DNA from 3 places in the Pseudoduganella sp. R-31 genome. Region 3 is predicted to be linked to each of the others. Evidence: riboswitches for the same ligand, from Rfam matches in the RefSeq annotation. Region 3 holds a riboswitch; each other region holds the start of a gene.
The links. Region 3 has a riboswitch for cobalamin ahead of ACN9MY_RS10545 (TonB-dependent receptor). Riboswitches for the same ligand answer to the same signal wherever they lie in the genome.
Positions count from the first base shown of each region.

Region 1: it holds a riboswitch for cobalamin, as region 3 does, so the genes downstream of both, ACN9MY_RS01730 (TonB-dependent receptor) here and ACN9MY_RS10545 (TonB-dependent receptor) in region 3, are expected to answer to the same signal.
Region 2: it holds a riboswitch for cobalamin, as region 3 does, so the genes downstream of both, ACN9MY_RS01655 (energy-coupling factor ABC transporter permease) here and ACN9MY_RS10545 (TonB-dependent receptor) in region 3, are expected to answer to the same signal.

Region 1 covers NZ_CP183986.1:374,634-377,859, reverse strand. The annotation lists gene ACN9MY_RS01730 (TonB-dependent receptor) at 1-1,691, opposite strand, end outside; cobalamin riboswitch at 1,766-1,992, opposite strand; gene bluB (5,6-dimethylbenzimidazole synthase) at 1,995-2,648, opposite strand; gene ACN9MY_RS01720 ((2Fe-2S) ferredoxin domain-containing protein) at 2,657-2,989, opposite strand; gene cobJ (precorrin-3B C(17)-methyltransferase) at 2,986-3,226, opposite strand, start outside.
Region 2 covers NZ_CP183986.1:363,142-366,367, reverse strand. The annotation lists gene ACN9MY_RS01670 (energy-coupling factor ABC transporter ATP-binding protein) at 1-189, opposite strand, end outside; gene cbiQ (cobalt ECF transporter T component CbiQ) at 186-920, opposite strand; gene ACN9MY_RS01660 (energy-coupling factor ABC transporter substrate-binding protein) at 910-1,263, opposite strand; gene ACN9MY_RS01655 (energy-coupling factor ABC transporter permease) at 1,260-1,940, opposite strand; cobalamin riboswitch at 2,066-2,270, opposite strand; gene ACN9MY_RS01650 (LysR family transcriptional regulator) at 2,273-3,142, opposite strand.
Region 3 covers NZ_CP183986.1:2,302,683-2,305,908, forward strand. The annotation lists gene ACN9MY_RS10540 (M1 family metallopeptidase) at 1-1,808, opposite strand, end outside; cobalamin riboswitch at 1,893-2,088, shown strand; gene ACN9MY_RS10545 (TonB-dependent receptor) at 2,161-3,226, shown strand, end outside.

The DNA of each region.
Region 1 (3,226 bases), 1.9 Mb from region 3:
CCGGCGGCGTCGAACTCGGTGTAGCGCGCACGCGAATAGGCCAGGTCGAAGTCCAGCAGCAGGTGCTTGGTCGCGGCGTAGTGATTGTTCCACTCGACGCCGGAACGCTTGCTGGCTCGGCTCGGCGCCGTGTCGCCGGCATCGCCGGAAAATACCAGTTCGGACCCGGAACGCAGGCGCCACAGTGCGACCGAGCTTTGCAGGCCGGTCACGAACTCGCTGCGGGCGCCGACTTCCGCACCGCGCGTTTTCACCAGCGGCGTGACAGGATCGACAGGCTCGCGTTCGCGTGGCGACAGGCGTGCCGTGGTACCGCGCGCATCGTTGCTGTGGAAGCCTTCTCCGTAGTTCACAAAGAACTCCGTCTTGCTCCAGGGCCCGAGCACAAGGGAGATCTTGGGTGATGCAATGTGATCGTTCACCTTCCCGCTGTTCTCCGCGATAGAGCTGCCGACATTGAAGCGGTAGCTGTCGTAGCGGACGCCGGCAATGGAGCGCAGCCAGTCCGTCCACTGCACTGTGTTCTGGAACCATGCGGCCATGCTCGCTTCGGTAACACGCGATTCGGCGATCGGGTGCCGCACCTGCTGCTGCGTCGTTGCGTACAGCCCGACTGGCGCAATGCGGTCGAAGCGCCCCTGCACGCCGATGTTGTTCTCCATCGAGCGTTGGCCGAGTTGACCGAACCAGGTTTGGGTCAGGTCGAAACCCGTCATCTTGCGGCGTTCCGTCTGCAGCACCTGGTCGCCGTTGACCGGATCGTCGAGGAAATAGGTGACGTCGTTGTACAGCGAGAGATCGTTGCGTACCAGATAGGCGTGCGCCTCCGTCAGCGTGTCGCCCGCGCGCTTGCGCCACTCGGCGGAAAGGCTGTAGCGCGCGGTGCGGCCGCCGTCGCTCGGATCGGCCGCACCGAATTCATCCAGCCGTCCGTCCTGTACCGCGCGCAGCGGGATCTGGCTGGTCGCGTGCCAGCCGGCCTTGTACGCCATGCCGGTAATGCTGAAACGCTCCGCGCTGTTGCCCGAACTGTATCGCAGCACACCCGTCGATTTGTGGAACGCTTCCGGCATCTGCCAAGGGCCGTCGTTGTGGCCGAAATCGAGTGCATACAGCAGGTTGCCGTTGCCAACCTCGGTGGAATTCGCCACTACGCCGCGGCGATAGTTATCCGCGCCGACGGTCAGCGATGCAAAATTTTCGTTCAGCTTATCAGACAGGCCCATATGCGCGGCGCCGGCCGATGCAAAATCGCCTTCGTCTGCGTAATAGGGGCCTTTGCGGTAGCGGATGCGGCCAACCAGTTCTGGAATCAGGAAATTCAGGTCCGTATAGCCCTGGCCGTGGCCGTGCGTGCGCATATTGACCGGCATGCCGTCGACGAAGGTGGCGAAGTCGGTACCGTGGTCCAGGTTGAAGCCGCGCAGGTAGTACTGGTTCGCCTTGCCGTCGCCGCTGTGCTGGGTGACGATCATGCCCGGCACGAATTCAAGGATCTCGCCGGGCCGCAATGCAGGCCGGTTGGCGATCAGTGCCGAAGTGATGGTTCCTTCGCTGGCAGCGTCGGAAGTGCGAATGCCATTGTCATAGTGATGGCCAACGACGTACACCCTGGCTGGTGTCTCTTGCTCTTGTGCCTGCGCGACAGCGCACAAGGCCCCCGCGACCATGGGGATCAGTTTCTTTTTCATTATGGATGTTTGAATCGGCAATCCCGCCCACCTCCCCGTGAGCGCGACCGAACAGCGCGCGCATCGTCGCCGATGCGTGCACCACCTGTCTGGCCGGTATCCGGGCTGGCAAGGCAAACCGTCTTGCCTTCCCATGCTTGCGCACAGTGGCTTGTGTAGACGGCCTTCGTTGGAGAACGATGCTTGCTTACCGTTGCGGGGGCAGCACACCCTGGCCTGCCGGCTGAACCAGCACGGCCATGTGTTTCCCGTTTAACTGCACGCTTGAACGCGCGCGAGGCACCAAACGGCGGCGATTATACGCTATGCACTGTTGTTATCCTGCCACCTGTCGGTATAAACCAGGTCGGCCAGCTTGCCGCGCATGGCCCATCCTTCGAGTTCCAGCATCGGCTTGGGATAAAAGCCGGCGACGTGCCCGAGGCAGATGATGGCGACCGGCTTGCCGCCTTCAGGAATGCCCAGCAAGGCAGCCAGCTTGAGCGGGTCGAACAGCGAGACCCAACCCATGCCAAGGCCTTCCACGCGGGCGGCCAGCCACATGTTCTGGATAGCGCAGGCTGCCGAGGCCAGGTCCATTTCGGGCAAGGTGCGGCGGCCGAAGATGTGCTTTTCGCGATGGTCCATCAGGGCTGCCACCAGCACTTCGCCGCAGTCACGGATGCCTTCGACCTTCAGCCGCATGAACTCTTCGTTGCGGTCGCCAAGAGCGGCGCCGGTGGCCCGGCGCTCTTCGTCAACCAGCCGATACATCTGCTCGCGCAGCTCGGGGCTCTCGATGCGGATGAAGCGCCAGGGCTGCATCAGGCCGACACTTGGCGCCTGGTGGGCCGCTGCTAACAGGCGCATGAGGAGGTCTTCATCGATTGCACCAGGTACGAAGTGGCGCACGTCGCGCCGTTCGGCAATTACACGATAAACGGCATCAATCGCTGCCTGGTCAAAACTGCTTTGCACTTCTACTCTCACTGTTGATGGAACACGATTTCCTCAACGGCCTGTCCATTGCACAGGTGCTGGTCGATGATGCGGTCCATGTTCTCGGGAGTGACATTGTAGTACCAGGTGCCGTCCGGCTGGACGCAGACGATCGGGCCGCCCTTGCAGGCCGCAAAGCAGCTTACCCGGCTGCGTTTCACGCGCAGCTCGCCCTCATTCAGCCCCGCGGCCTTGAACTTGTCGCCCAGGCTGTCGAACAGGGCCTGCGACTGGCCGTCGGCAGTGCAGCGCGGGCCGGTGCAAATCAGCAGGTGGCGGTGGTAGCTGCTGATCTTTGGTTTTACCGGGGTGTCGCTCATGCTTCGCTCCCTTCCGCTTCGGTGCTGGTCTCGGCTTCCCACGGCTCGTCGAGCGTGGCGCGGATATAGTCGGCGGGCAGTCGGTACTGCGCTGCCAGTTCTTCAATGCTGGCACCGGCTTCGTGTTCGGCGCGCAGCGTATCGAGCCATCCCAGCAGGCCTGTCGACAGGGAACGGCCTGCACGCTCACCTTCGCGCGTCGCGCCACCCTCTTGCATGTCGTACTTGTTGGCGTAG
Region 2 (3,226 bases), 1.9 Mb from region 3:
GCGCAAGCGGCCCACGGTAGGGCGCAGCAAAGCGTTCAGGTGCAGCAGGAGCGTGGTCTTGCCGGCGCCGTTCGCGCCGAGCAGCGCGTGACGGCGTCCGCGCCCAAGCGACAACGTGCAGCCGCGCAGGCCTGGGCTGCCGTCGGCAAACGCGTGCTCCACTGCTTCGAGTTCGATCAAAGGCGTCATAGCCTGTCACGCAGGGAAAATGCCAGCAGCAGCACGCTCGCCAGCAAGGATAGGGCAAGCTGGCGTCGCGCATGCGGGAAGGAGGCCGGCAAGTGGCGCAGGCTGCCCTCGAAGGCGCGCGCATCGGCCGCCATTTGCAGTGCCGACGCGCGCTGCCATACCTGTAGTGCCATCTGGCCCGTCAGCAACCCTATCGACCGCCAGTGTTGGCGCCAGCCGCCATGTCCCAGGCGCGCAGCTTGCGCGGTACTGCCTTCGTCCCATGCCTGGCGCAGCACGAACAGCATGCGGTAGCACAGCGCCATCAGGTCCAGCAGCAGTTCGGGTACGCGCAGGCGGCGCAGCAACATCAACAGGTCCGGCATCGGCGTGGTCAGCACCAGCCCGAGTACGGCGGCCAGCGCGGCGATCGAGCGCAGGGCAATGTACCCGACTGCCGGCGAGAGCCCAGGCGCCCACCGCCAGCCGCCCCCGCCGTCAGGCGTGACCAGCATTGTCAGGCAGGACAGCAAAAGGAAGCCGACCGGCGCTACCGCTACGGCAAAGTAGGTCCGGATTGGCACGCGCGCCCCGGCCAGCGTGGCGAACATGGAGAGCAGCGCGAGCACGGCCAGCGTGTCAAGGCTGCGGGCGAGCCAGGCGGCAGCGATGCCGGCCAGCGCGAACAGGCCCTTCGCGCCTGGAGCGACGGCCTGCCAGCGCGAGGCGTAGGCTGCGGCGTCAATCCGCATGGGAATCCTGCTCCGGCACCGAATCCCCCTGTGCGCAACGTTGTTCGCGCTCGCGCGCCATCGATGTGCCGAGCCAGAAACCGATCACGCCCGCGCCGATCGCAGCTTGCAGCGCGAACAGCAGCGACGCGATCTCTCCGCTCGGCGGTTCGAACAGCGGTGCAAACCAGGGTTTGTAGTGTGGTGCGATGATGCCAATCGCCTGTTGCGCGCGCGAATCCGCTCCGCTGAATGCTGCTGGCGCCGCGCCGCCCGGCTCCGCCGGCGGCATGTCTGCAAACCACAGCGGCAAAACGGTCAACAGGATGATGGCCGCCCAGATCAAGCCAGTACGCGCCTTCATGCCGACTTCTCCTTCACATGCGCCATCACCGGCAGCAGGCGCAGCTCGTGCGCATTGAAGCGCGCCATCGCATTCACCACCAGTACGGTCAGCAAGCCTTCGCTGATAGCGATCGGCAGTTGTGTCAACGCGAAGATACCGGCGAACTTGGCGAACGAAGCGCTGATACCACCGATCGGATCAGGAAAGGCCCAGGCCAGCTGTGCAGAAGTGGTCAGGTAAGTTGCCAGGTCGCCGATACAGGCGGCCGCGAACACCGCGACCGCGCGCGATAGCCCGAGGGCCGCCGTGGAGCGGAATACGCCATAGGAAACGAAGGGCCCGACGATCGCCATGGAGAACACGTTCGCGCCCAGCGTGGTCAAGCCGCCGTGGGCCAGCAGCAAGGCCTGGAACAGCAGCACGACAAAGCCGACCGGCACCATCGCCGCAGGACCGAACAGCAGCGCGCCAAGCCCGACGCCGGTCGGATGCGAACAGCTTCCCGTCACGGACGGCAGCTTCAGCGCAGACAGGAGGAAAGCGAAGGCCGAAGCAACGCCAAGCAGCATGCGCCGCTCGGGGTGCGCCTGCAAGCCGCGCGCCATGCTGCGCAGGCCCCAGGCCAGGAAAGGAGCGGATACGGCTGCCCAGCCAAGCGCATGCGCGGGCGGCAGGAAACCTTCCATGATGTGCATTCGAAACCTCCCGTCGAATGGTCTATGGGAGCACCTTCATGGGAGAATCGGGAGACGGTCGACAGGGGGCAGGCGGGCAAGACGCAGGAAGCCGGTCGACAGCGGCTTCCCTTCACCCCGGAGAACAGTGCTGGCAGTATCGGGCCGGTATTCTGGCTCGCCTTCATCCTCGTCCGGGCCTTCCCGCGCGTTGCGCAGTGGCGTATTTCCGGATTCGTCAGGCTTACAGCAGCGGGGGCTGCACCGGAGTGGCCGCACATGGCAGCGTCACCGGTTTCCCGTTTAACGCGCATCCAGGACAGGACGCGCGCACCCAATTGCCGAATAGTACATTAAAGGTCTCTTGCGTGGCAAACGCCTGTGATCTCGGTCAGGAAGGCTGCCATTGCCTGTACGCGCAGGCTCGCTTTCAGGTCGCGGTGATAGACCAGCCACAGGTCGCGCGATACTGGCGTGGCCAGTCGCCCCATTCGCTGGAGCGCCGGCTCTGCATCACCGATGAAACATGGCAGCATGGCGGCGCCCACGCCGGAGCGGGCGGCGGCGATCTGCGTGGGCAGGCTGTTGCACGCCAGGACTGGCGGTTTGCCGTCGAATGCAGTGCGCAGTGCGGCTGCCATCGGCAGGCCATCCCAGGCGCCGTCCCAGCTTATGTAGTCACCGCTGTCATGCGAAACAGCGGCTGCGCGGTAAAGGGCGAAATCGACCTTGCCGATACGCCTTGCGATGTAGTCGCCTGCTCCATCGTCCGGAGCGGCCATGCGCAGCGCCAGGTCGGCTTCGCGCCGCGACAGGTTGACCGCAGCCATGGCGATATCGAGCTCCACCCTTAGCGCCGGATGCAGCGTTCGCAATGCCGCCAGCCTGGGCGCGACCAGGAATTGCGCCAGCATTTCAGTAGTCGCCAGCCGCACCACGCCGGACACTGCGCGCTGCGCATCGCCCGGCGCAGCAGCGGCAGCCATGGCCTGCTCCACCTGCCCGGCGTGCGCCAGCAGTTCACTGCCGTCATCGGTCAGCGCATAGCCGCTTTGCTGGCGCAAGAACAGCTTTCGGCCAGTGCGGCGCTCCAGCGCGTCAACGTGGCGCGAGACCGTGGATGCGCTGGTGCCCAGTACCGCAGCAGCGCCGCTAAGGCCGCCGCTTCGTGCAACCGCGAGAAAGAACTTCAGCTCATTCCAGTCGAAGGCAAGGTTTTTCATTTTCGGAAAACTGTTTTCTGAACTCACAAAACTACGTCCAATTCTGGAAACCTATACTAACCTTAATCTCAACTCCCGGAGCCA
Region 3 (3,226 bases):
TCGACCTGCTCTTCGCTCAAGTCGGCAAGCTTGCCGCCCTTCATTTGCCGGCCCGGCAGTGGCAGCACCTCGTCGCTGCTGAAGGAGGAAATGCGGTCATCCACGCGCGTGGTGGCGTAGACCTGCTGCGCGAAGACGGTTTCCACCAGCTGGCGCTGGCCGCTGACTTCTGCCAGCGTCTCACGGAAATCAGCCACGCTTGGGTGGCGGAATTTCCAGCGGCGGTAATACTCCTTGAAGGCGCGCTCCATGGTTTCCTTGCCCAGCTGCGCTTCCAGGTCATGCATGACCAGGGTGGTGCGCGAGTACACCGGGCCAATGCCTTGCAGGCGGGTATAGGCATTCTGGCCCAGCGGATCGGAGGGCTCGTCGCGCGGCGTGCCCTGGCGTTCGAACTCGAAGCCCTTGATGGTGGGCGCAAATCCGATCGCTCGCAGGAACGGCGTCGTGAGGTAGGCCTTGCGGCCCGTATCGCGCAGCATGCGCTGGTTCCAGTACTCGTTCAGGCCTTCGTCCAGCATCGGCTCTTCGAACTCGTTGCTGGCGAGGATGCCGTAGAAGTAGCCATGGCCGAATTCGTGAATGGTGACGAAATCCAGCGCCGCCGATGCGAACGTGCCCGGCTTCAGGCCGGCGAAGTTGTCGACAGTGAAGAAGGTGGGGTACTCCATGCCGCCCGCTTCGCTGGCGTTATGCGGAGGAATGACCACCGTCACGGTCTTGTATGGATAGGGGCCGAGGGTCTTCGAGAAGTAGTCCAGCGAATCCTTGGTGGCCTGCAAGGCAGGCGCCGCGTTGGATGCGAATTCCGGCGGATAAAGCACGGTGATCTTCACTTGCGGGCTGCCGGGCCCGGTCCAGGTGCCGGTCAGCGGTGCCGCAGTGCGCTTGTCGGCGGTCCACGCGAAATCGTGCACGTCGCCCTGCACGAAATGGTGGGTCAGCTTGCCGTCCTTTTCCTGCGGTGCGCCCTGCAGTTCGCCGGTGGCTCCCACGGTATATTCCCTGGGGACGGTGAGCTTGACGTCATAGCTGCCAAAGTCCGCGTAATACTCGGATTCCGCGTGGTATTCATGCGCGTTCCAGCGCACCGCGGTGGCGCCCCGTTCGCCCGGCAGTTCCAGCACGGCGATCTTGGGGAACCATTGCGCCACCAGGTGGAAGCTGTCGAAGTAGCCGCTGCGCGCCATCACGCGCGGAAGCTGGTCGAAAAAGGCGATATCGAGCGTGGTGCTGGCGCCCGCTGCGACAGCCTGCGGCAGGTCAAGGCGCACCACGGTCTGGTCGGCCGCCGGGCCGCCGTCGGGATGCACGAAAGTCCACGGCACCTTGGCGCCGCCTTGCTGCACGCTGCGCAATTCCGTGTAGCCCCATTCTCCATCTTTGCTCAGGGCGCTGTTGCGAATGCCGCTGCCGGTTTTGCGCTCCTCGGTGTGGAAGGTGCTGTAGCCGTTCTGGAAGGCATTCAGGTACAGGTGCAGGTAGACGCTGCGCACCGGTTCGGCGCTGCGGTTGCGCCAGGTCAGGCGCTGCTTGCCGTCGATGGTGTGCTTGACCGGATCCAGGCTGGCTTCGATCTGGTAGTCCACCACGCGGTCGGACAACGTGGCCTCCTGGCCGGTGCGGATGCCGCCCCAGGCGCCGGGAGCGCTGGGCTGCATGACGGCGGCCGCCTTGGCTGGCGCCAGTGCGATGCCGCTACCGGCTTCCGGCACGGTGGCGGACGTCGCGCCACCGGCCCACAGGCTGGCCTGGACCGCGACCCCGCCCAACAGGGCGGCCGCGGCCAAAAGGTGAGTGATGCGCATAAGACTCCATTGGGTTTTTTGCAACACCAAAATATAGCCCGGGTGGCGGCCGATTGCCAAACTTTTATGCCAACTTTAACCGGCGTATAATGGCGGCGCCTTGGTGCCCGCCTCCTGTTCGTGGAGGCAGTTAAACGGGAAACGCAATGTGCTGCCCCCGCAACGGTACGCAAGCGCCGTCATTGAGACGGCAGGCCGCGCCAATTAGCCACTGCTGCTGCAGGAAGGTGGCCCGGTCAGTCTTGCCAGCCCGGATACCGGCCAGGGAGGTGGAAGCGCGCCCGCGCAGGGTTCGTCTTCTGTGGATTCCGGCTGCGGGGACGCAGGCGGATACTCTTTCTACTGATTTGCCATGACCTTCATCACTTCGCGCTGCGCCGTTGCCGCAGCGGTTGCCCTGTGCTTTGCCGCAGCGGCCCAAGCCCAATCGAACACCGTTGTCGTTTCCGGCTCCCGCTTCGCCAGCGATCCGTCGCTGCTGCCGATCGGCGCCACCACCATCACCGCGGCCGACATCCGCCGCGCCGGCGTGTCCGACGTCAACCAGGCGATCCGCAAGATCGGCGGCGTGTACGGCCGCCAGAGCCTGACCGGCAGCCCCGACTTCGGCCTCGACCTGCGTGGCTTCGGCACCAACAGCGACCAGAACGTGGTGATTGTGCTGGATGGCGTGCGCCTGAACGAAAACGAGCTGTCCAGCGCAACCCTGTCCACCATTCCGATCGACATGGTGGAGCGCATCGACATCATGCGCGGCGGCGCCAGCGTGCTGTATGGCGAAGGCGCCACCGGCGGCGTGATCCAGATCACCACCAAGCGCCCGCAAGCCGGCGAGCGCAGCGGCAATATGTTCACTGAGCTGGGCCAGTTTGACAGCGGCGAGGTGCGCGCCAGCGTGGCACAGGGCTTCGACGGCTTTGCCTTCGACGCGTCGGCCGGCCACCAGCGCTCCGACAACTACCGCGACAACAATGAATTCAAGCAGTCGCGCCTTAACGGCGGCGTGAAGTTCAGCACCGGCGTGGGCAGCTTCTCGCTGCGTGCCGACATCGCGCGCCAGGACCAGCGCTTCGCCGGCAGCCTGACGGAAGCGCAATTCAACGCCAATCCGCGCCAGACCCTGACCCCGAACGATTTCGGCAAGCTCGATAGCGACCGCTATACCGCCGCCTGGGAGCACAAGGTAGGCGCTTTCGACCTGGCTGCGGAGCTGTCGCATCGCAAGAAGGAAGCGGAAGCCACTTACTTCAGTCCATGGGGCGTTTCCAGCTCCGCCTACGACACGAAGCAGACCCAGTTCTCGCCGCGCGTGCGCCACCTTGGCCAGTTCGACGGCATGCTGAATGAACTGGTCGCCGGCTTTGACTTCGGCCGCTGGAACCGCGTCACCACCGCGTCCTTCTCCGCCGCCGACGCCA